Linked DNA regions of Prochlorococcus marinus XMU1405. The protein of the gene in region 2 interacts with the protein of the main gene of each other region in a pairwise test. Links are inferred from orthologs where the notes say so. Each region holds a gene or a part of one and is shown on either strand. Other genes may lie near its edges. The genes, in order: gyrA and gyrB.

Region 1 (11,176 bases), on a different replicon or contig from region 2:
TCACTTCGTATAAAAATTCAGGATCACTTCTTGAGGCATCTTCACAAGAAAACTCAATATCATCTACTAAGGATTTTGCATAATTAACCATTTCTGGAACTATTTGAAGAACATCTTTTCTGGATTTTTTAAGTTTATGTTTAAGGTGAATATCACTAGTCGCAATAAAAGTATGTATCCTTCTTTTCGGAGCTGGACTTACTGCTTCGTAACATGCTTTTATATCTCCTTTAGATGCTCTAGCTAAACCGCAAATTATAGGTCCATTTTCTTTCCCTACGGCATTAGCAATTTTATTAACAGCTTTAAAATCTCCTGGACTTGCGAAAGGGAATCCAGCTTCAATTACATCTACTCCTAGTCTTGCTAATTGATGGGCGATAGCAAGTTTTTCTTCGAGATTTAAACTGGCACCAGGAGATTGCTCTCCATCTCGGAGAGTTGTATCAAAGATCAAAATTCTTCCAGGATCTTTTGACATCAGAAGGAATAACCTAAGCTTATATTAAGCTAATTAAAAAATTTTGACTAGATTGTGTTCAAAAAAAATTTGATGAAAGTTTATAACTTAAATAATATTGGTTAAAATTCTGAAAAAAAAAATCAAATACTTTAATTTTTAAAGTATTCTTTTATGATTAAAACCTTCTTTTTATAAAAAATAATTTCGATTTTTTGTAGAACCATAGGCATAAATTTAAAAAGTATGAATGGGCAATACTCTAAAAATAATGTTTTAGGACAGTTAGCGATAGTTTTACATGCTCATCTACCTTATGTCAGAAAAAATGAAAAAAACTCCCTAGAAGAGGATTGGTTATTTCAGGCGATTTTGGAATGTTACATACCACTACTTCAATCAATAGAATCCTCTAAAAATGAAAATCCTTTAAATACCAAACTTACTATTAGTTTGTCTCCGACATTATTATCACTTCTAAATAATAAAAAAATTCAAGAAACATTCCCAAGTTGGATTGAAACAAGAAAAGATTTCTTAAAAGAACTGCCAAAAGAAGAAAAAAATGCCTCTGGATTTTTATTGAATAACCTTAATAACAAATACTTATATTGGCAAAATTGTTCTGGAAATTTAATTGAAAAGTTTAGAGTTTTAAATAAATCTGGTAATTTGGATATTCTTACTTGTGCTGCCACACACGGATATTTGCCAATATTAAGGGAGAATCCAGAGACTGTTAAAGGACAAATCAATACTGCCATAAGGAATCATGAAAATATTTTTGGAACTATGCCTTTAGGTATTTGGTTACCTGAATGTGCATATTATGAGAATTTAGATGAAATGTTATTTAATTCCGGAATTAGATATGCAATCTTAGATGGTCACGGTATTCTAAACGCTACACCAAGGCCTAGGTATGGCGTGTACGCTCCAATATGCTCGAAAAAAGGAGTTGCCTTCTTTGGAAGAGATAATGAGTCAACTTTACCCGTATGGTCTTCAAAAGACGGTTTCCCGGGAGACAAAGTTTATCGGGAATTTCATAAAGATTTGGGATGGGAATTACCTGTCTCCAAACTCCAAAAGAAAGGTATCTCAACTAAAAGACCTTTGGGATTGAAGTTTCATAAGATTACAGATGATAAGGTGCCATTAGGGGAAAAGGAGTTTTACTTAGAAAATGAAGCCAAAAAGAAGGTTGCAGAACATGCTGATTCTTATCTTCTCGCGAGGTCCAAGCAATTAGAAAAATTAACATTATCCTCTTCCTTTAAGCCCTTATTGGTAGCTCCATTCGATGCAGAGTTATTTGGTCATTGGTGGTATGAAGGACCTTTTTTCATTGAAAATATTTTAAAAAACTCTACTAAATATTCAATTAAGCTTACAAATTTAAAAGAATTCTTAATTCAAAAGCCAAATCTTCAGATTTGCGATCCATCACCATCAAGCTGGGGACAAGGAGGTTACCATAACTATTGGATTAATGATGCAAATGCGTGGATTGTTCCGGAAATCACTCAAGCAGGGTCAACTTTTGTTGAGTTATGCTCGAAAAATTTTAATAATGACTTATCTCCAAGACTTTTCAAACAAGCAGCAAGAGAATTACTTCTCTCTGAGTCCTCTGATTGGAGTTTTATACTAAGAGCTGGAACTACAACTGAGCTTGCAAAAGAGAGGATAGAAAGACATTTGTTCAGGTTCTGGAAAATAGTTGAAATGATTAAAAATCATTCAAATATTAATTTAAAATTTCTTGAAGATATTGAGGAAGAAGATAAAGTTTTCCCAGATATCAATATTGATGATTGGCGAAAATAAAAATATTAATTTAACTTGAGCATTCCTAGTTTTACTTTTAGAGGTGAATTTATAAACATCTTACTCATCACGTAAATTAGTTTTGGAAGTGGAAGTGTATTAGTAAGAAAACCTACCCATTCATTGGTTGATAATCTAAAGAAATTTGAGAAAAAGCTTCTTAATCTACTTTCGTCAAAACTCATCAATCTTCTTAGACCATATTGGTAAAGTTTATGCCTTTGTGTTAACTCGTAAGGCCATAGGATTTCCCAACCTTTTGAAGCTAACTCTAGTGAACTTAAATGAGGTTCTTTTAAAAAGATTGCTAATTTTTGTGCAAGAAGTGGAGCCCTTCTTAATAAAGATCCAACCATGTATCCTGATGCAGGATGAACCATACTTGCAGACCCTCCGAAACCAAGTACAAATTGTTTTTTAAATGGAAGGGGTAAATTCATAGGGAAAAGGCAATTCTCTTCATGAAAAATTTCACTTACCTCAATACCCTTACTATTAAGTCTTTTATAAAGTCTTTTTTTAAGATTTTCTTGGGATAATGCAGGATAACTAGCTAATGAAGTTTCTTCAACAAAAAAAGTCTCGTTGCCAAGATCCATTGCATAAAGAAAGGAGGGAGATGATAACTTTTCTTCATTGTTTAAATGATTTGGACGAAAATCCATTAGAACAAATTGTTCTTTATTGACAGGTGGTGATGTAAATTTACCTACAATTCCGTAAGCGGCTTGTTGAGCGATTTCCTTTTGAACTGGTCTTTTGATAAAACTACTTTTATGACCACTTGCGTCAATAACTAGTCTCGCCTTTATTTTGAGACCTGAAAAACAAATTACCTCAGATAGTTTATTTTTTTCTTTAATGTCTTTTGCTGTTTCATTTAACCATTCAATACCTTTACATTTTTTTAAAAGCTCATTTTGAAAGGCTTCTTGATTTATTAAACCATAATCATAATTGTGTTTTGTTGGAGTATCCCCTTTTTTATTTTCCCCATCTCCAAAAAAACTAACTGTTTTACACCATCGGTGTGACAACAAGGACTCTAACCCTAATTCTTCTAATTCAGATGCCCAGATACCATATGTATTCTCCCATTTTTCATTTGGAGATTTTGTTGATATTCCCTTAATATTTAGATCCTCCTTGGCTAATTCTGAAGCTAAACATAATGCTGCAGGACCTGAACCTAAAATTAAAATATCAAGTATTTCCATATTATTTAGATAACCATAAGGCTTTTAATTTTGTTCAACTGTGCTAGGTTGGTCTTCTTCCTGTATTTGTTCATGAGGTACCAATACTACTTCAGACAAATGATCACCGTCATCTAATCTTTGTAATTTTACTCCTGTAGCTGCCCTAGATTGCTGAGAGATTTTATCAGCGTTTGTTCTTACTATTACCCCTTTTTCGGTCACAAGTAGCAATTCTTCTCCCTCACCAAGGACCTTCAAACAAACTAGCTGATCATCGTTAATTCTAAATTTAATTGCTCTCAAACCCATGCCTGCTCTTTTTTGTAATCTAAACTGAGCTACAGGTACTCTCTTTCCTAGTCCAAATGCACTGGCTATTAATACCCATGGTCCATCTGAAGAGTTTTCCTCAACATTATCTTCAAGATCATCAGTAAGATCTTCAATTTTAGCCAATTGATCAACCAAATTAGATGTTAAAACATCCATAGAAACTAGATTGTCTCCTTCTCTCAAGTTCATTGATTTAACCCCTCTTGCTGTTCTGCCAAGTGGTCTTAATTCATTAATATCTAGTCTGAAATGAATCGCCATTCCTGTTTTAGATCCAATTAAAACACTATCACCTTCTTTTGATAATCTGACCCAGGTTAGGGCGTCTCCATCTTCAAGATTAATTGCTATTAGTCCATTTGAACGAATTTTTGAGAAAGCAGAAAGTGCAGTTCTTTTTATAAAGCCAGATTTGGTTAGCATTAATAAATAACGATCGTCAACAAAAGAATCCACAGCAACTAGTGAAGTTATTTTTTCTTCTCTTGGAATTGGGAGAAGTTGAACTGATGGAGTCCCTTTTGCTGTTCTGCTACTCATAGGAACCCTATAGGCAGGGAGAGCATAAGCTACTCCTTTATCACTGAAAAGCAAAAGAGTATCATGATCGTTACAGCTTATAAATAATTTCACGTCATCATCTTCTTTGGTTTTTGTGCCAGCTTTACCCCTTGAACCACGACTGGTAGATTCGAAATCATTAACAGGCATTCTTTTCAAATAACCTGCTTCAGTTAATAGAACTACGGATCTATCATTTGCTATGAGATCAATATCATCTAATCCGCCGCCTAAATCTAGTATTTCTGTTTTCCTAGGAGAAGAGAACCTTTCATCGATTTTATTAAGTTCTTCAAGAATAATTTCAAAAATTCTTTCTTTACTATTTAATATTTGCTGATATAGATTGATTTTTCGGGTTAACTCATTATGTTCCCCTTTGATTTTATCTGCTTCAAGTGCTGTTAATCTTCTTAACTGCATTTGTAGAATTGCATCTGCCTGTATGGAAGATAATTTATGGTCGTTTTGTAGTTTTTCTCGAGCTGATATTGAATCTTTCGCTGATCTTATTAGATTTATAATTTGATCCATAGCATCTAAGGCCAATAAAAGACCCTTTACAATATGATCTCTTTCTTCTGCCTTTTTTAATAAAAATGCTGTTCTTCTCCTTATTGTCTCAACCCTAAAATCTAGAAAAACGTCTAACATTTTCCTGAGTGAAAGTGTTGTGGGCTCTCCTTTTACTAAAGCAAGGATATTTGCACTAAAGTTATTTTGTAGAGGTGTTAACTTAAATAAATTATTTAAAACTACTTGTGGGTAGGCATCTCTTTTTAGTTCAATAACAATCCTCATCCCATCTCGATCACTTTCATCTCTAATATCAGAAATACCTTCTAATTTTTTTTCATTAACCAAGTCAGCAATTCTCTCTATCAATGCCGCTTTATTAGTTTGAAATGGAAGCTCTGTAATTATTACTGCATCTTTTTCTGCTCTACCACTGGATTTAATTTGCTCAATATTTGCCACACCTCTCATGGTTATTGAACCTCTCCCTGTCTTGAAAGTTTCTCTGATACCATCTCTGCCTAAGATTTGACCACCTGTGGGAAAATCAGGACCCTTAATTATTTCAAAAAGTTCTCTATCTTGAATCGAAGGGTTATTGATGATTGATTTAAGACCACTAATTAATTCTCCTAAGTTATGAGGTGGAATATTAGTCGCCATTCCTACTGCTATTCCAGATGATCCATTTAGTAGTAGTTGAGGAATCCTAGCAGGTAAAACTGTTGGTTCTTGCTGGGAACCGTCAAAATTATCGGCGAAATCTACAGTTTCAGATTCAATATCCTCTAATAAACTTTCATCTGTAAGAGACTGTAAACGAGATTCTGTATATCTCATTGCTGCTGGAGGGTCGTTATCAACAGAACCAAAGTTTCCATGGCCATCTATAAGTGGCATCCTCATAGAGAAATCCTGAGCCATCCTAACCAAAGCATCATAAACAGCAGTATCGCCATGAGGGTGGTATTTACCTAGTACTTCTCCAACAACTCTTGCACATTTTCTGTATGGCCTACCGCTGGTTAAACCAAGTTCATACATTGCATAAAGAATTCTTCTATGAACAGGTTTTAATCCGTCCCTCGCATCTGGAAGAGCACGACCAACAATAACGCTCATTGCATACTCTAGGTAAGAGCGCGACATCTCATTTCTTAAGTCAGTCTGAATAATTCGGTCCTTATCTTCGCTTAACCCTGAATTATCGGAATCTAGATTATCAGACATACAAAAATACTTTTCTTAATAATAATCGCTGATTGTCATAATGAATAAAAAAAAAGATTTATTTAATTCCCAAATACTCACATTTACACACAAATCAAAATAAAACCTGTTGTTTTTAAATAAACCTTGGCTTATTACCCCTTTAGTTGTTAATTTAATCAGAATAATAAATAATTCCTTGAATATTGAACTTGGCTTAAATAAAAACGTCAGAAGGGCTTATGGCATCGATGAAATAGCTTTAGTCCCTGGTAAAAGAACACTTGATTACGAATTGACTGATCCTTCCTGGTCAATAGGTGATTTTAAGAGAGAAGTTCCTATAGTAGCTAGTGCTATGGACAGCGTTGTGGATGTCAATACAGCTGTAGAACTTACAAAATTAGGCTCCTTAGGTGTTATTAATATGGAGGGGATACAAGCCCGATATGAAAACCCTGATGTAATACTGAATCAAATAGCATCAGTAGGGAAGAATGATTTTGTTCCATTAATGCAGAAGATATACAGTGAACCAGTTAAGGAAGAATTGATTTTACAAAGAATAAATGAGGTCAAAGAAAGAGGTGGCATCGCAGCTTTTAGTGGAACTCCTCAAGCTGCTATTAAGTACAAAGAAACACTTAATAATTCCAAAATAGATTTATTTTTCCTTCAAGGAACAGTTGTTTCAACCGAACATCTTGGTATGGAAGGTAAGGAAACATTAAATATTAAAGATCTCTGCCAATCTATGAATGTCCCAGTCGTAGCGGGTAATTGTGTCACTTATGAAGTTGCCAAACTTCTTATGAATGCTGGAGTTGCAGGTTTAATGGTTGGTATAGGACCTGGAGCGGCATGTACTTCAAGAGGTGTATTAGGAATTGGAATCCCTCAAGCTACCGCAATAGCTGATTGTAGTACTGCAAGGAATGATTACTTTAAAGAAAGTGGTCGTTATATTCCTATTATTGGTGATGGGGGAATTGTTACGGGCGGAGATATTTGTAAATGTTTAGCGTGTGGTGCAGATTCTGTAATGATTGGATCACCAATAGCTAAATCCTCAAATGCTCCAGGTAAAGGATTTCACTGGGGCATGGCAACTCCAAGTCCTGTATTACCAAGGGGTACAAGAATTGAAGTTGGTTCTACAGGATCGTTAGAAAGGATAATTAAAGGCCCAGCTCTACTTGATGATGGGACACATAACTTATTAGGGGCCATTAGAACATCAATGAGTACTCTTGGGGCTAAAAACATAAAAGAAATGCATGAAGTTGAAATAGTTATCGCACCATCGCTTCTTACAGAAGGTAAGGTTTATCAAAAAGCTCAGCAGCTTGGAATGGGTAAGTAGTTCATTTAGACCAGTATTATAAAAACTTAGAGAATTAAACATTAAATTGAACAATTATCTAATTAGGAGTTATTATGAAATGATGGGGGAAACCCCATACTCCTCACACACTAAATCGCCCGATTAATCGGGCTTTTTTAGATATTTTGTTACTTATATTATTTTATCTGTAATGAAATCATCACTTAAAAGAATTGCCTGCTAAATTTTCAAAAAGGAATACTTAAATTATGTCATCAGCTCCAGCCGTAACTGACTCTTCATTTGACAAGGATGTACTTCAAAGTGATCTACCAGTATTGGTTGATTTTTGGGCACCATGGTGTGGTCCATGTAGGATGGTTGCACCAGTTGTAGAGGAAATCTCAAAAGACTTTGAAGGGAAAATTAAAGTTTTTAAATTAAATACAGATGAAAATCCGAATGTTGCCAGTCAATACGGAATTAGAAGTATTCCTACATTAATGATCTTTAAAGGTGGTCAAAAGGTTGATACTGTTGTTGGTGCTGTGCCAAAAGCAACTCTTGCGAGCACTTTAACTAAGCATTTATAGAATAAAAAACTTTGCACAAAATTGGACTTATAGATTATGGGATGGGTAACATTCATTCCGTAACAAAATCTCTAGAAAGTCTTGGAGAAGAAATAATATTAATTAAAAACTTTAATGAGTCCAATCTTTGTAAGGCGATAATACTTCCTGGGGTTGGAGCCTTTGATCCTGCAATGAATAATCTTATAAATACTGATTTGATAAGTGATTTAAAAAAATGGATCATAAGCGGGAAGTCTTTTTTGGGGATTTGTTTAGGTCTCCAACTCCTTTTTGAATCAAGCGATGAAGGAAAAGTTCAAGGTCTGGGAATTTTAAAAGGAAAAATACAAAAAATACCTAATATTGTTAACCAAAGAATCCCACATATGGGTTGGTGCCAACTTTTATCTACAAAACCAAATACTTTACTAGAGCTTAAAGAATTAAATAATTGGGTCTATTTTGTACATTCCTATCATGCAATCCCAGACGACTTAAATATTATTGCAGCTCAGGTAAATTATGGTTCCGAAAAATTAACTGCAATGATTGAGCATGATAATTTATTGGCTTGTCAATTTCATCCGGAAAAATCTGGTAAAACTGGAGAAAAACTTTTGAGAAGGTGGCTTAGTAATATTAAATAGCACATAATTACTGATGAAATCTAACTTAAGATTAATAGGAGGTAAAAGACTCCAAAGCCCAAATAATATTTATACGAGACCTACAACATTAAGAGTTAGAGAGGCTTTATTTAATATACTAAATAAAAGGGTTGAAAATAGTAACTGGTTAGATTTATTTAGTGGAACAGGATCGATATCTTGTGAGGCATATAATCATGGTGCAAGAAAAATAATTGCAATTGAAAAAAACAAAAACAACTCAAAAATTTGCTTAAAAAATTTACTCTCTTTGCAGGATATAAACAATAGGAAAAACGATATTGATGTTATTTGTAAAGACGTTTTGAACTGGACAAAACCAAATCACGAGAGAAACTTATCATCAAGAATTTTTGATTTAACAAAATTTAAATTTGATTTTGTTTATCTAGATCCTCCATATGATGCTAATTTTCACGAATTAGTTTTAAATCAAATATTTAATTGTAATTTTTTAAAAAAAGATTCAATAGTTATTTGTGAACATTCTCCAAACATATTTATTAAAAAAAGTACTTTATGGGAAACTATAGATGTAAGAAATTATGGGCAATCAAGATTAACATTTTTAATCAATGTCCAGCATCCCTGAACCTCTTCTGTATTGATTCCATGCACTTACGAATAATCCAAGAAGAGTTATTGGAACTAAACCTAAAACAATTCCACATAGAAGAGGCTCGATCATTTTTTTGCCTTTTTTGAATTTCTTATTCACAATTGTTACATAGAGACTATTTTTTGTGTCAACATCTTCATCAACTGCAGCAGAAAGAGACTTTAAAAGAGAATTCTTAAAAATTGTTTTTATTTTATTTGGAGTTTTTTTTATTTGTTTTTCAATATTTTTCGTAAAACATCAAGAAAATAACAAATATATTATTGAAACTCTTGCGCTTAATGGCTCTGCTGATGAAGGAGATGCTCTTTTTAAGATAAATTGTGTTGGATGTCATGGAATTACAGCAAGGGGATTAGTGGGGCCAGACTTACACTCAATAACTCAACGTTTGAATGATAAAGAGATAATAAAACAAGTTACTGGAGGCCTAACTCCCCCTATGCCAAGTTTTGAAATTGATCCTGTAAATATGTCCAATTTATTAAAATATCTTCATAGCCTTGAATAATTTTGGGGAAAATTTTTTCTAATTTAAAAGTAATATTAGTTGAACCAAATGGCCCTTTAAATGTAGGGAGCGTTGCTAGATTATGCTCTAACTTTGAAGTTGATGAATTAAGAATTGTTTCTCCGAAATGCGATATATTTTCTTTAGAAGCAAAAAAAATGGCTCTTAAAGGTCATAAATTTCTTGAAAATTGTAAGATTTTTGATAACCTTCAAAAAGCAATTTTTGACTGTGATGTAGTTCTAGCTTCTTGTGGAAGGATTGATGTAAATAAAAATTCATTTTTTGGATCTTCTGAAGATATATTTGATTGGACTTTATCCTTTAAAAAGATAAATAATTTAGCAATTATATTTGGAAGAGAAGATAGAGGTTTAACTAACAGTGAATTGCTTTTGGCGAATAAAACTTTTAATATCCCAACTTCTCAGAATAATCCTTCGTTAAATCTTTCTCACGCAGTTTCAATAGCTTTGTATGAGTTAAATAAGTCTTCAAAAAGAAACATTGATCAAGAACTAAAAGTTTTTAATCTTGCATCACCAAAACAAATACATGATTCGTTTTTGGAGATAGAAGAATTACTTTTGAAGGTTGGATATCTTTTAAAACATACTTCTAAGGCAAAAATCAGTAAATTTAAGAATTATTTTTTGAGGGCAAATACATCAATGCACGAAATAAATGTTTTAAGAGGAATTGTCCATCAAATAAACTGGTTTTTGAACAATTCAAAAAAATAAATAAGCATAAATCTGATTAGTTATTATTTCTCTTTAGTTTTATTTGATAGGGATATTTACTAAAAACATTTTCTGAAGTAACATCTATTGATTATTTGAATATTTAAGAAAACTAAAACTGTGCCTACAACAAAGAAAAGAAGAGTTTTTCCTTTTACAGCTGTAATTGGTCAAGAAGAAATGAAATTGGCTCTCTTATTAAATGTGATTGATCCAAGAATTGGAGGAGTGATGATAATGGGTGATAGAGGGACTGGAAAGTCGACCACAATAAGGGCCCTTGCTGATTTGTTGCCAGCAATCGATGTTGTTAAAGACGATCCATATAATAGTTCTCTCGTCGATCCTGATTTACAAAGTAAAGAAGTTTTAGAAAAAATTACTCAAGGAGAAAATCTAGAGAGTATTCAAAAACAAGTACCTATGGTTGACTTACCTTTAGGGGCTACTGAAGACAGGCTTTGTGGAACCATTGATATAGAAAAGGCTTTAAGTGAGGGTGTCAAGGCATTCGAGCCTGGATTATTGGCTAAAGCTAATAGGGGTTTACTATATGTTGATGAAGTAAATTTGCTTGATGATCATTTAGTTGACGTACTTCTAGATTCGGCTGCTTCCGGATGGAATA
Region 2 (10,896 bases):
ATATAAACCAGTTGTTAGAGTTGATAGATTAAACTTATTAAGCTCCCGAAAAGAGTCAGATAATAACCAATATTCTAATAGTAGTAACTCTAGTGAAATCCCATTTTAAGCTCTATTTTTTTTTAAAAATCTAATAAGTATTCTTATAAAAAAAGAAAAGAAAATTAAAATTAAAATAGGCTTTACAACATATTTGATTTGATCTAAGTAAGTTTCAATGATTAAATAATTTTCACCAAATAAAAAACCTGCATAAGTAAGAAGTGCTACCCATAACAAGCTCCCAAATGTAGTCCAAATCAAAAATTTTCTTAATGGCATAAGTTCTACGCCTGCGGGAACTGAAATTAAAGTTCTTATACCTGGTACTAATCGGCCCCAAAAAACTAAAGAAACACCGTATTTATCAAACCACCTTTTACTTTTACTTAAATCATTAGAAGAAATACCAAGATATTTTCCTTTTTTATCTAGAAAATTTGAAAGTCTTTTTTCATTTACTAATCTTCCTAAGTAATACCAAGGCAATGATCCTAAAATTGTTCCAAGTAATCCCCAAAAAACTAAAATATAGAAATTTAATTTTTGTTGATAAACGAAAAATCCTCCTAATGGCATGATTATTTCCGAAGGAATTGGAGGTATTATATTTTCTAAAAACATAGCCAAACAAATAGTAAGGTATGCAATTGTGGAATTCTTTTCAACAGCCAAACTAATATAGTCCGGAATTGAATTAAGAAAATTCACAAAAATTAAAGTCAACCTTAGTATCTATAAAGCTCTGGTTTATAAGGTCCTTCAACAGAGACATTAATATAATCAGCTTGTTCCTTAGTTAATTTTGTTAATTTTGCACCAATTTTATCAAGATGTAATCTAGCTACCATCTCATCCAAATGTTTTGGTAAAACATAAACCTCTTTTGCATATTTTTCAGACTTATTGAAAAGTTCAATTTGAGCTAATACTTGATTAGTAAAAGAGTTACTCATAACAAAACTTGGATGTCCAGTTGCACAACCTAAGTTAACTAATCTTCCCTCGGCTAAAAGAATTATTTTATTGCCACTCGGTAAAGTTATGTGATCAACCTGCGGCTTAATATTTTCCCATGGATAATCTTTCAATGAAGCCACATCAATTTCATTATCGAAATGCCCAATATTGCAGACTATGGCCTCATCTTTCATCTTGACAAGATTTTCATTTGTTATTACCTGATAATTCCCAGTTGCTGTAACAAATATATCTATATCTTCCACAACATCGTCTAATGTAACAACGCTAAAACCTTCCATTGCCGCTTGAAGAGCACAAATTGGATCAACTTCAGCAACTTTTACAATTGCACCAAGTCCTCTTAGAGACTGTGCTGAACCTTTACCTACATCTCCAAAACCCATTACTAAAGCAACTTTCCCAGCAATCATCACATCAGTAGCACGCTTTATGCTGTCAACTAGAGATTCTCGGCAGCCATATAAATTATCAAATTTGCTCTTAGTTACTGAATCATTAACGTTGATAGCAGGGAAAGGTAAAGCATTTTGTTTTTGAAGTTGATAAAGTCTTGCAACTCCTGTTGTAGTTTCTTCAGTAACACCAACAATATTACCCTTAATTCTAGAATAGAAGTCACTATCGGTTTCCAACTTAGACTTAATAGAATTGAATAAAGCAATTTCTTCTTCATTACTGGGATTATTTAAAACTGATAAATCTTTTTCTGCTTTACTTCCGAGTATCAATAAGCCAGTTGCATCTCCCCCATCATCAAGGATCATATTTGGAGAGTCTGAACCCCAATCGAGTATATAGTGGGTATATTGCCAATATTCATCAAGAGTCTCACCTTTTTTTGCGTAAACAGAAATTCCTTGATCTGCTATTGCTGCAGCCGCATGATCTTGAGTTGAAAAAATATTACATGAAGCCCATTTCACTTCTGCACCAAGAGCAACAAGAGTTTCTATTAATACTGCTGTCTGAATAGTCATATGAAGACTTCCAGCTATTTTTGCACCTTTAAGTGGCTTTTCAGATTGATATTTATCTCTAAGTGCCATTAATCCAGGCATTTCAGTTTCTGCAATTTTAATTTCTTTACGACCAAAATCTGATAAGGCAATATCAGCAATTACGTAATTTGGTGTGGAGGTTTTAACTGAGTTTGCAATAACCATATCTAGTAAATACTTTTTCTATTAAACTATAAATGATTTTTATGCAATTTTGTGTTTGTTGAAAATTTAAAAGAAACTTTAAATTTAGGGAAAAAACTCTCACAAAAATTAAATCCCCAATCAATAGTTTTATTAAAGGGTCCAATAGGGGCTGGGAAAACTTCATTTGTACAAGGAATTGCAAGAGGCTTATCAATATCTGAGGACATTACAAGCCCTACATTTGCTTTATCGCATCACTATAACTCCGGAAAAATTCCACTAATACACCTAGATTTATACAGATTAAAAAATTTTTCTTCAGCAAAAGAAGTTTTTATTTCAGAAGAAGAAGAGGCAATACAAAGACAAGCAATTTTAGTTATTGAATGGCCAGAATTAATAGAACCAGTTATTGATAATTTCTGGAAAATAGAAATTAGTTACGCAAAAAATTATGGAAGACATTACGAAATAAGAGATCCCAAAAATTTATTAACCTTCTCATAATATGGCTGTTGCTCGATAGCGCCTTCACCAAGACAAGTTAATAATCCACAAACACTTGCGAACTTGATGCAATCTTCTATCTCTAGTTCATTGGAAGGATAGCCTGAAGAAATTAATTTTGAAATTAAGCCAGCTAGAAAAGCATCGCCTGCGCCAGTTGTATCAACAATTTTTTGTGAAGTAGGAGTATCAGTACTTCCCTGCAATCCATTGACATACCATCTAACGGGATTTTTCCCATCAGTTATTATTACATCTGGTTTATTAGATAATTGTTGAGAAATTAGCAAGGGATTTTCATTTTCAAAAAACAAAGTTGCTTCTTCCTTAGCAAGTTTTAAAACATTTGCATGATTTAAAAATTTCTTGATTAAATCAACTCTCGCGGCTTTACTAGTTTCTGATGAAAGACTTGAATGATCCCAAAACACCTCTCTCCAATTCAAATCAATAACTATTTTGACATCAAATTTTTTAGCCTGTTCAAGAAGGAAAAAAATAGTCTCTGCTGATATTGAAGATGATAATAATATCGTTCCTGTAACCAAATATTTTGTTTCTAGAAAAGATTTCTCCAAATTTAGAATTTCTTGTTGGATTAATTTCTTGCTTAGAATTTCGTCTGCAAAGCATGAATGAGAACGTTTCTCAAAGCCTGAAAAAAAACGATCTCCAAATTGATCTCTATCGACATTAACCACGCGAGTAGATGAATCATTATCTATTTGCAAGAAATCTAAATTAACGTCCAATTCATTAAATTGCATAATCAATTTTTTTCCATAATCATCACTTCCCAAACTTCCTATAAATATCGAATCTATTTTTAATTTTCTTAATGCACAAGCAACATTAGCCGGCGCACCACCCAAAAAATCTGTAAATCCTTGATTTGACTTATTTCTGATTCTGTCAATTAAAGCCTCTCCAACACATATGACCTTTTTCTTTTTCATAAAATGAACGCATTTTCTTACCTAAGAATAATTTATTAAAAACGAATAATTTTTTTTTGAATTAAAGTTTAATTAAAAGCGTATTCATAGTGTCTTTAAATAAATCCGAAACTTGGAAGTGGAAGAATTGGGAAATTTCTTGGTCTTTATCAAAAGAATCTGCTTCTGAAAAAAATATTAAAATATTATTAGTTCACGGATTTGGGGCATCAAAAAACCACTGGAGACATAATCAAGATTTTCTCGGTAAATTTTCTAACTGCTACGCAATAGACTTATTAGGATTTGGGCAAAGCAGTCAGCCTAGTGCTTTATTAAATTACGAACCTGATAGAGAAAACTCAATTAAATATTCATTTGACTTATGGGGTGATCAAATATCAACATTTTGTACAGAGGTAATAAAATCTCCTGTTTACTTGGTAGGGAATTCAATTGGTGGTGTTATTGCATTGAAAGCTGCTGAAATCCTCAAAGATAATTGTAAAGGTGTCATTTTGATTGATTGTGCACAAAGAACTATGGATGATAAACGCTTGAAAAAAAATGATATTTTGATGAATTTACTTAGGCCCTTATTAAAAACGTTGGTAAGACAAAGAATAATTAGTAATACTCTATTTAATAGAGCTGCCAATCCAAAAGTTATAAAGAAAATACTTGAACAAGCTTACCCTTCAGGAAAAAATATAGATGAAGAACTAATAGAAATTTTATATAAACCGTCTAAGAGGAAAAACTCTAAGGAGGCATTTCGTGGCTTTATTAACTTATTTGATGACTATCTTGCTACAGATCTATTTGATAAGATCGGTACCCCAATTCAATTAATTTGGGGAGAAAAAGATCCTTGGGAATCATTAAATGAAGCAATAGAATGGAAAAAAAAATTCAATAATATTAAGAGATTAGATATAGTTAAAGGTGCTGGACATTGTCCTCACGATGAAGAACCTGAAGAAACGAATAAGTTAATATGTGACTTTCTTCAGGAAACAAAATAAGCTTCAACGTTATCACTAAGTCTTCTCAAACCTCTTAATCCATCTCGCTCTAGATTTCTCACTCGATCCCTACTTATTCCTAATACCCTCCCGATACCTGTAAGAGACATTGGCTCATCACCATCCATACCGTATCTCATTCTTAATACTCTACATTGCAGATCTGGTAATTGATGCAAAAGAGAATGGAGATCGCCCCTCATACAATCCATCTCTATTTGTTCATCAGGCAAATCCTCTCCGCCTGCAAGTAAATCTAATAAAACAGTATCTTCACCATCGCCAACTTTTGTTTCTAAACTCACTGGCTGTCCAGCTTTGCACATCAAATCTTTAACATCTTCTTCGGGAAGCTCTACGTATTTTGCAAGTTCACTTACTGTTGGGGTTCTAGACATTTCTTGACTTAACTCTCTTTGACCTTTTTTTAATTTGTTCAACATTTCAGTTATGTGAATTGGTAGCCTTATTGCCCTACTTTTTTCAGCTATTGCTCTAGTAATACCTTGTCTAATCCACCAATATGCATAAGTTGAAAATTTATAGCCTCTAGCAGGGTCAAACTTTTCAACTCCTCTAACTAATCCTATTGTTCCCTCTTGAATTAAATCTAATAATTCCATGTTTCTTTTAGTATATTTTTTTGCAACACTTACTACCAACCTTAAATTAGCTGCAACCATTCTCTCTTTAGCCCTCTGTCCAGCTCTTTGTCTTTTTTTTATAATTGAAGTAGATAAACTTAATTTATTTGATAATTCCTCAATACTTGGCTTATCGCCTGTTAATTCAATAATTTCTAATTCTGCTCTCTCAACTTGCATATATTCTTGGACCTGCCTGCCAAGAGTAATTTCTTGCTCGTGGGATAAAAGCGGAACTCTACCTATGTCCCTTAAATAAGATCTTACAAGATCAACATCATTACTAGCTTTTAAACTTGATATTGACGCCAATTTATTTTCACTCAAAGTTTCAGAAGACATGAAAGATTTTTATTGTTTTGTAAACAATACCATTAAGAAATGTAAAGTTAAACAAAAAAATCCACAAATTTACAAAAATGAGAATAAATACCTAGTGTTTATATTAAAGAAAAGCTTAACAACCATTTTGCTGTACTTAGATAAATAAATACTCCTGCAATATCCGTGACAGTTGTTATAAAAGGAGATGACATTAAAGCAGGGTCCAATCTCATTCTGTCAAACAACAAAGGAAGAATAGCTCCCGTTGTTGCAGCTAAGGTAGTTATGGATATTAAACTTATTCCTACCGCAGAGGCTATTAAAGGACCTTCGCCTTGCCACCATGCGAAAGGAAATACTACCAGCATCATCAAAACTCCTAAAAGCGCCCCAGTTATTGCTTCCTTAACTACTGCCTTAATAGCACCAAGAGATTTCAATTTTTGAGTACTTAAACCTCTAATAACAACTGTTGAGCTTTGAGCGCCAACATTCCCCCCAGTTCCTATGAGCAACGGAATAAATGCAGCCAACAAAACTATTTCTTTTAATATTTGATCATTCATCGCTATCACTCTCGTTGTCAAACCATTCGCCAAAACCAGAATTAACAACCACAGAATTCTTCTTCGAGTTATCGTAAATAAACTACTTTGAAAATAATCATCTTCATCTCCAGATTGAACTGCCCCAGCGGCATAAATATCTCTTGTTGCTTCTTGCTCTATAACATCAATTAAATCATCTACAGTAACTATCCCGACAAGTCTTTTTTCTTTATCAACTACTGGGAGAGCTAAAAAATCATATCTTTGTATTGCTCTAGCGACCTCTTCTTGATTTGTATTCGTGGAAATATTAACTACATCTTTTGTCATAACATCTCCAATTGGCTTAGAAGGATCAGCAGTTACGAGGTCTCTCAAAGAAAGAATACCCGTTAAATGTCTTTCTTTATCAGTTACGTATAAACTATAAATTGTTTCTGTAAATGGAGCTCTTTTTCTGACTAGAGAAAGAGCCTCAGATGCTGTTTGCATCTCTTTAAGATCTATGAATTCAGTTGTCATTAATCGGCCTGCAGTTTCAGGTTCATATCCAAGTAATTCAGCTGTAACTTTCCTTTCACCAGGACTAAGAGCAGACAAAAATTTTCGTACAACTTTTGCAGGTAATTCGTCAAAGAGTTGAACTCTATCATCGGGAGACATTTTCTCAACGATTTCTAAAACTTCTCCTGAACGTAGTCTGTCTAATAATGTTTGTTGAACTATTGGATCTAAATATTCGTACACCTCAATTGCCTCATTTTTCTTTAACAACCGAAATGCTAATGCCTGCAATATTAAAGGAAGGCTTCCAATAGCATCTGCAATATCAACAGGTTGTGAAGGTTCTAAAAGTAACTTTGCTTCATCATAATTTCCTGCAACAAGCAATTCTTCAAGTTGAATAATAATATTTTCTCTAATACTTAAGTCAGAAGATAAGGATGTAACCGCTTCAAGATTATTTTCATTCATAAATATAATCCCTTGTCAAAGTAACAACACCATTATAAGAAATTTAAGTAATTTTTCTACTTATCCAAAACCCAAAATACATTGTAAATAGATTTATGATAATAATTGAATTAAAAGAAATTATAAATTTTATCCAATCTCCTTGATTAAATATTTTGTACAAAAAATATATAAATCCACTAAAAGATGTAAAGGACGAAAAGAAACCGTTTAACATAATTTTTTCTCTCGAGTAACTTAATCTTTTTGCAATGACAAAACCAAAAAAAAATGATCCAAAGATTGAAACAACTAAACTATTATTTATAAATGCCCTTAAAAATGTACCAATATAACAGGCAAAAAGAATACCACTAAAACTTTTTATTTTCATTTAATAATATGCATTAAATAATAACCCAAATAAAAACATACAAATGAGATTAATAATACTTCTAGATAGTGAAAAAATAAACGGATAAATTTTCTCTTTTGTAATAAAAGAAATAGTTGATATATAAAAGCAGAAAATGTACTAAAACATCCTAAAAAACTGGTATAAAATAAAAATAAAATTTTATTATTGATAAAATTTAATGCTACTAGAATTCCCAATAAAAAGGATGAAATGAAATTAACTATTGAAGTATTTTGAATATTAAATCCTGTATTAATTTTTAAATTATTTTGTATCAACATCCTTAGTATTAATCCAAAAGCACTCCCAAATAAAACAATAATTGTTGAGGAAATATCCAAAATTTACATTTTTATCCAGCCTTTTGTAATCTTATTAGGATCATCTAATAATTTATTAGAAGCCAACTCTACCCTAACCCAAATTTCACTTTCGCTAACTTTCCAATTACGTAAAACTGATAAAGTTGTACCAATATCAATAATTAATAATTCTCTAGAATTAATTTCAGGGAAAGAATAAAGAGAAGTATTAGAAGTCAATATAATTTCGTTTATATTACTGAAAAACTTATTTTGATCTAATGTTTTCTGAATCCCACCAGCAGGTAAAGTTATTGGAGCAATTAGTGCGAAAATAATTAAGCAGAAATTCTTGAGAAAATTATTAATCATATATCTAAAGTTGCCATATCTAATTTACTACTGTGAGTTTCAATAAATTCTCTTCTAGGTGCAACTTTATCTCCCATTAATATGTTAAAAATTCTGTCAGCTTCAAGTGCATCTTCAATTTCAACTCTTTTCATCATCCTAGTTTCGGGATTCATAGTTGTATCCCATAATTGTTTTGGCATCATCTCACCTAATCCCTTGAATCTCTGGATATTGTAATTTGCATTTTCTCCAAAACCTAAAACAGTATCCTTTAATTGATTCTCGTTATAACAATACTTATGATTTTTACCTCTCTCTACTTTATAAAGAGGAGGACAAGCTATATATATATAACCTTTTTCGACAAGCTCTCTTTGATATCTATAGAAAAATGTTAATAATAAAGTTCTAATATGAGCTCCATCAACATCAGCATCAGTCATAATTACTACTCTGTGATATCTTAAGGAACTAACATCAAACTCTTCACCTTTAATTCCTAATCCTAAAGCTGTTATTAATGATTGAATTTCTGTATTTTTGTAAATTTTAGTATCATCAGTTTTTTCGATATTCAGAATCTTACCCCTAAGAGGCAAAATAGCCTGAAAATTTCGATCTCTGCCTTGTTTTGCTGAGCCTCCAGCAGAATCGCCCTCAACAATATATATTTCTGATTCTGAGGGATCTCTAGAACTGCAATCAGCTAATTTTCCTGGCAAGGTTGAACTTTCAAGAACACTTTTTCTTCTGACTAATTCTCTAGCCCTTCTTGCAGCTTCTGCTGCATTAAAAGATTGAATTGCTTTTTCAAGAATCAAGTCCAAAATTCCAGGATTGAATTCCATAAATTTTGTAAGAGCTTCGCCAATAAGAGAATCAACAATTCCTCTTACTTCGGTATTACCTAATTTAGTTTTTGTTTGTCCTTCAAATTCTGGATCAGGAACTTTAACTGATAAAACCACAGTTAACCCCTCTCTAATATTTTCGCCAGCTAAATTTTTTTCAATATCTTTTCTTTTACCCCTCTTTTTAGCCAAATTATTAAAAGTTCTAGTTAAAACTGTCTTTAATCCTTCAATATGGGTACCCCCATCAATAGTTCTGATATTATTCGCAAATCCTAAAATATTATCTGAAAATACATCTGAACACCATTGTAAAGCTGCTTCTACATAAACGTTTTCTTTCTGTGAATCAACATAAATTATCTCAGGATGAATTGACTCCTTTTCTGAATTCATATATTGAACATATTCTTTGATTCCTCCTTGATATAAGTAAATTTCTTCTTTGAACGAACCATCTGAAAATTGATTTCTCTCATCTCTAAATACAATTTTTACACCACCATTTAGATAAGCTAATTCTCTTAATCTGGACGAAAGAAGAGCATATTCAAACTCGATTCCTCCAGAAAAAATCGTTTTATCGGGTTTAAAACAAATTGTGGTCCCTTTTTTAAAAGGTTTTGAAGACTGCTTTTTAGTTTGCAATTCACCCTTTGATGCACCTTTTTCAAATCTTTGATTAAACTCACTCCCTTCCCTATAAACAGTTACATTAACCCATTCACTTAAAGCATTAACTACAGATATTCCTACTCCATGTAAACCACCGGAAACTTTATAGCCACCACTTCCGAATTTTCCTCCTGCGTGAAGAACAGTCAGCACAGTTTCTAAGGCACTTTTCCCTGTTCTTGGATGAATATCTGTTGGGATACCTCTTCCATTATCAGCAATTGAAGCTGATCCGTCTGCTCTAAGAACTACTTCAATATGATCACAATGTCCTGCAAGTGCTTCATCAACCGAGTTATCAACAACTTCATATACCAAATGATGCAAACCTTTAGGACCTGTAGACCCTATATACATACCTGGGCGTTTACGAACTGGTTCTAAACCTTCTAAAACCTGAATCTGTTCCGCACCGTAGTCATTTGAGATTTTATTAGATCTTTTGTCCTCACTCATTTAATATAAAAAAAAAACGATAAACTTTTAAAATATTATTTTTAAAATATTATTTTTAAAAGTTCTTTCATTAAACTTACCACCGCAATAAGAGAAAGGCTCGAAGTATATGAAAAATTTAACCACTTTATTATATAGCCAATAGATTTTTCTTCATAAATTAATATGTCTTCTAATCCACCTCACGTAATACTTTTAATAGGACCCACAGCCAGTGGTAAGACAGAATTAGCTATTGAAATTGCAAAATATTTTAAAACTCGTATACATAATATCGATTCAAGACAAATTTATAAATTTATGGATATTGGAACTGCCAAGCCTTCTAAGAATCAACAAAAACAAATAAAGCATTTTTTAATAGATATTGAGGAGCCTATTAATCCAATTAACGCAAAACAATTTCAAGCAATTGCTCAAAAATCAATAAAAAGAGAAATAAAACTAAACAAAATACCCTTTCTTGTTGGAGGAAGTGGTCTATACATTAATTCCATAACAAAGGGTTTTTTTCTACCAGATGTACCTCCGCAAAATTATTTGAGAAGACAATTAGAAGAACTTGGTCAGAAAAAATGTTGGGAGCTTTTACAAAAATGTGATCCAACTTTAACCAAAAAAATCAATTTTGCTGATCAAGTTAGAACAATAAGAGCTTTAGAAGTTTTTTACGTAACAGGTAAGCCTTTTTCAAATCAAAAAGTTCAAACTCCACCTGACTGGAGAATATTAGAG

Evidence for each region.
Region 1: the proteins of gyrB (region 2) and gyrA interact in binary tests that used the Escherichia coli proteins (3 or more experiments, as listed by UniProt). The link is inferred for Prochlorococcus marinus XMU1405 from one-to-one orthologs.

The regions. Positions count from the first base shown.
Region 1 is NZ_JAAORF010000002.1:347,671-358,846, reverse strand. What follows is about bases 3,331-6,490. They hold gyrA (DNA gyrase subunit A), read right to left. Parts: upstream 6,130-6,490; coding sequence 3,532-6,129; downstream 3,331-3,531. Other genes in these bases: HA148_RS05595 (GuaB3 family IMP dehydrogenase-related protein), read left to right, coding at 6,308-6,490; crtL (lycopene beta cyclase), read right to left, coding at 3,331-3,507. Outside these bases: HA148_RS05615 (2-isopropylmalate synthase), read right to left, coding at 1-481; HA148_RS05610 (glycoside hydrolase family 57 protein), read left to right, coding at 707-2,290; more of crtL, read right to left, coding at 2,296-3,330; more of HA148_RS05595, read left to right, coding at 6,491-7,471; trxA (thioredoxin), read left to right, coding at 7,702-8,025; imidazole glycerol phosphate synthase subunit HisH, read left to right, coding at 8,037-8,654; 16S rRNA (guanine(966)-N(2))-methyltransferase RsmD, read left to right, coding at 8,668-9,267; petG (cytochrome b6-f complex subunit V), read right to left, coding at 9,244-9,363; HA148_RS09685 (c-type cytochrome), read left to right, coding at 9,419-9,805; HA148_RS05565 (RNA methyltransferase), read left to right, coding at 9,802-10,548; bchI (magnesium chelatase ATPase subunit I), read left to right, coding at 10,669-11,176. UniProt on the Escherichia coli protein: A type II topoisomerase that negatively supercoils closed circular double-stranded (ds) DNA in an ATP-dependent manner to maintain chromosomes in an underwound state.
Region 2 is NZ_JAAORF010000003.1:548,703-559,598, forward strand. The notes cover bases 7,678-10,557. They hold gyrB (DNA topoisomerase (ATP-hydrolyzing) subunit B), read right to left. Parts: upstream 10,162-10,557; coding sequence 8,194-10,161; downstream 7,678-8,193. Other genes in these bases: HA148_RS09105 (fluoride efflux transporter FluC), read right to left, coding at 7,678-7,864; HA148_RS09110 (hypothetical protein), read right to left, coding at 7,868-8,197; miaA (tRNA (adenosine(37)-N6)-dimethylallyltransferase MiaA), read left to right, coding at 10,327-10,557. Outside these bases: HA148_RS09065 (single-stranded DNA-binding protein), read left to right, coding at 1-109; HA148_RS09070 (DedA family protein), read right to left, coding at 106-765; ahcY (adenosylhomocysteinase), read right to left, coding at 768-2,186; tRNA (adenosine(37)-N6)-threonylcarbamoyltransferase complex ATPase subunit type 1 TsaE, read left to right, coding at 2,238-2,675; HA148_RS09085 (carbohydrate kinase family protein), read right to left, coding at 2,633-3,631; HA148_RS09090 (alpha/beta fold hydrolase), read left to right, coding at 3,721-4,635; HA148_RS09095 (RpoD/SigA family RNA polymerase sigma factor), read right to left, coding at 4,620-5,621; mgtE (magnesium transporter), read right to left, coding at 5,720-7,126; HA148_RS09600 (CrcB family protein), read right to left, coding at 7,170-7,499; more of HA148_RS09105, read right to left, coding at 7,496-7,677; more of miaA, read left to right, coding at 10,558-10,896. UniProt on the Escherichia coli protein: DNA gyrase negatively supercoils closed circular double-stranded DNA in an ATP-dependent manner to maintain chromosomes in an underwound state.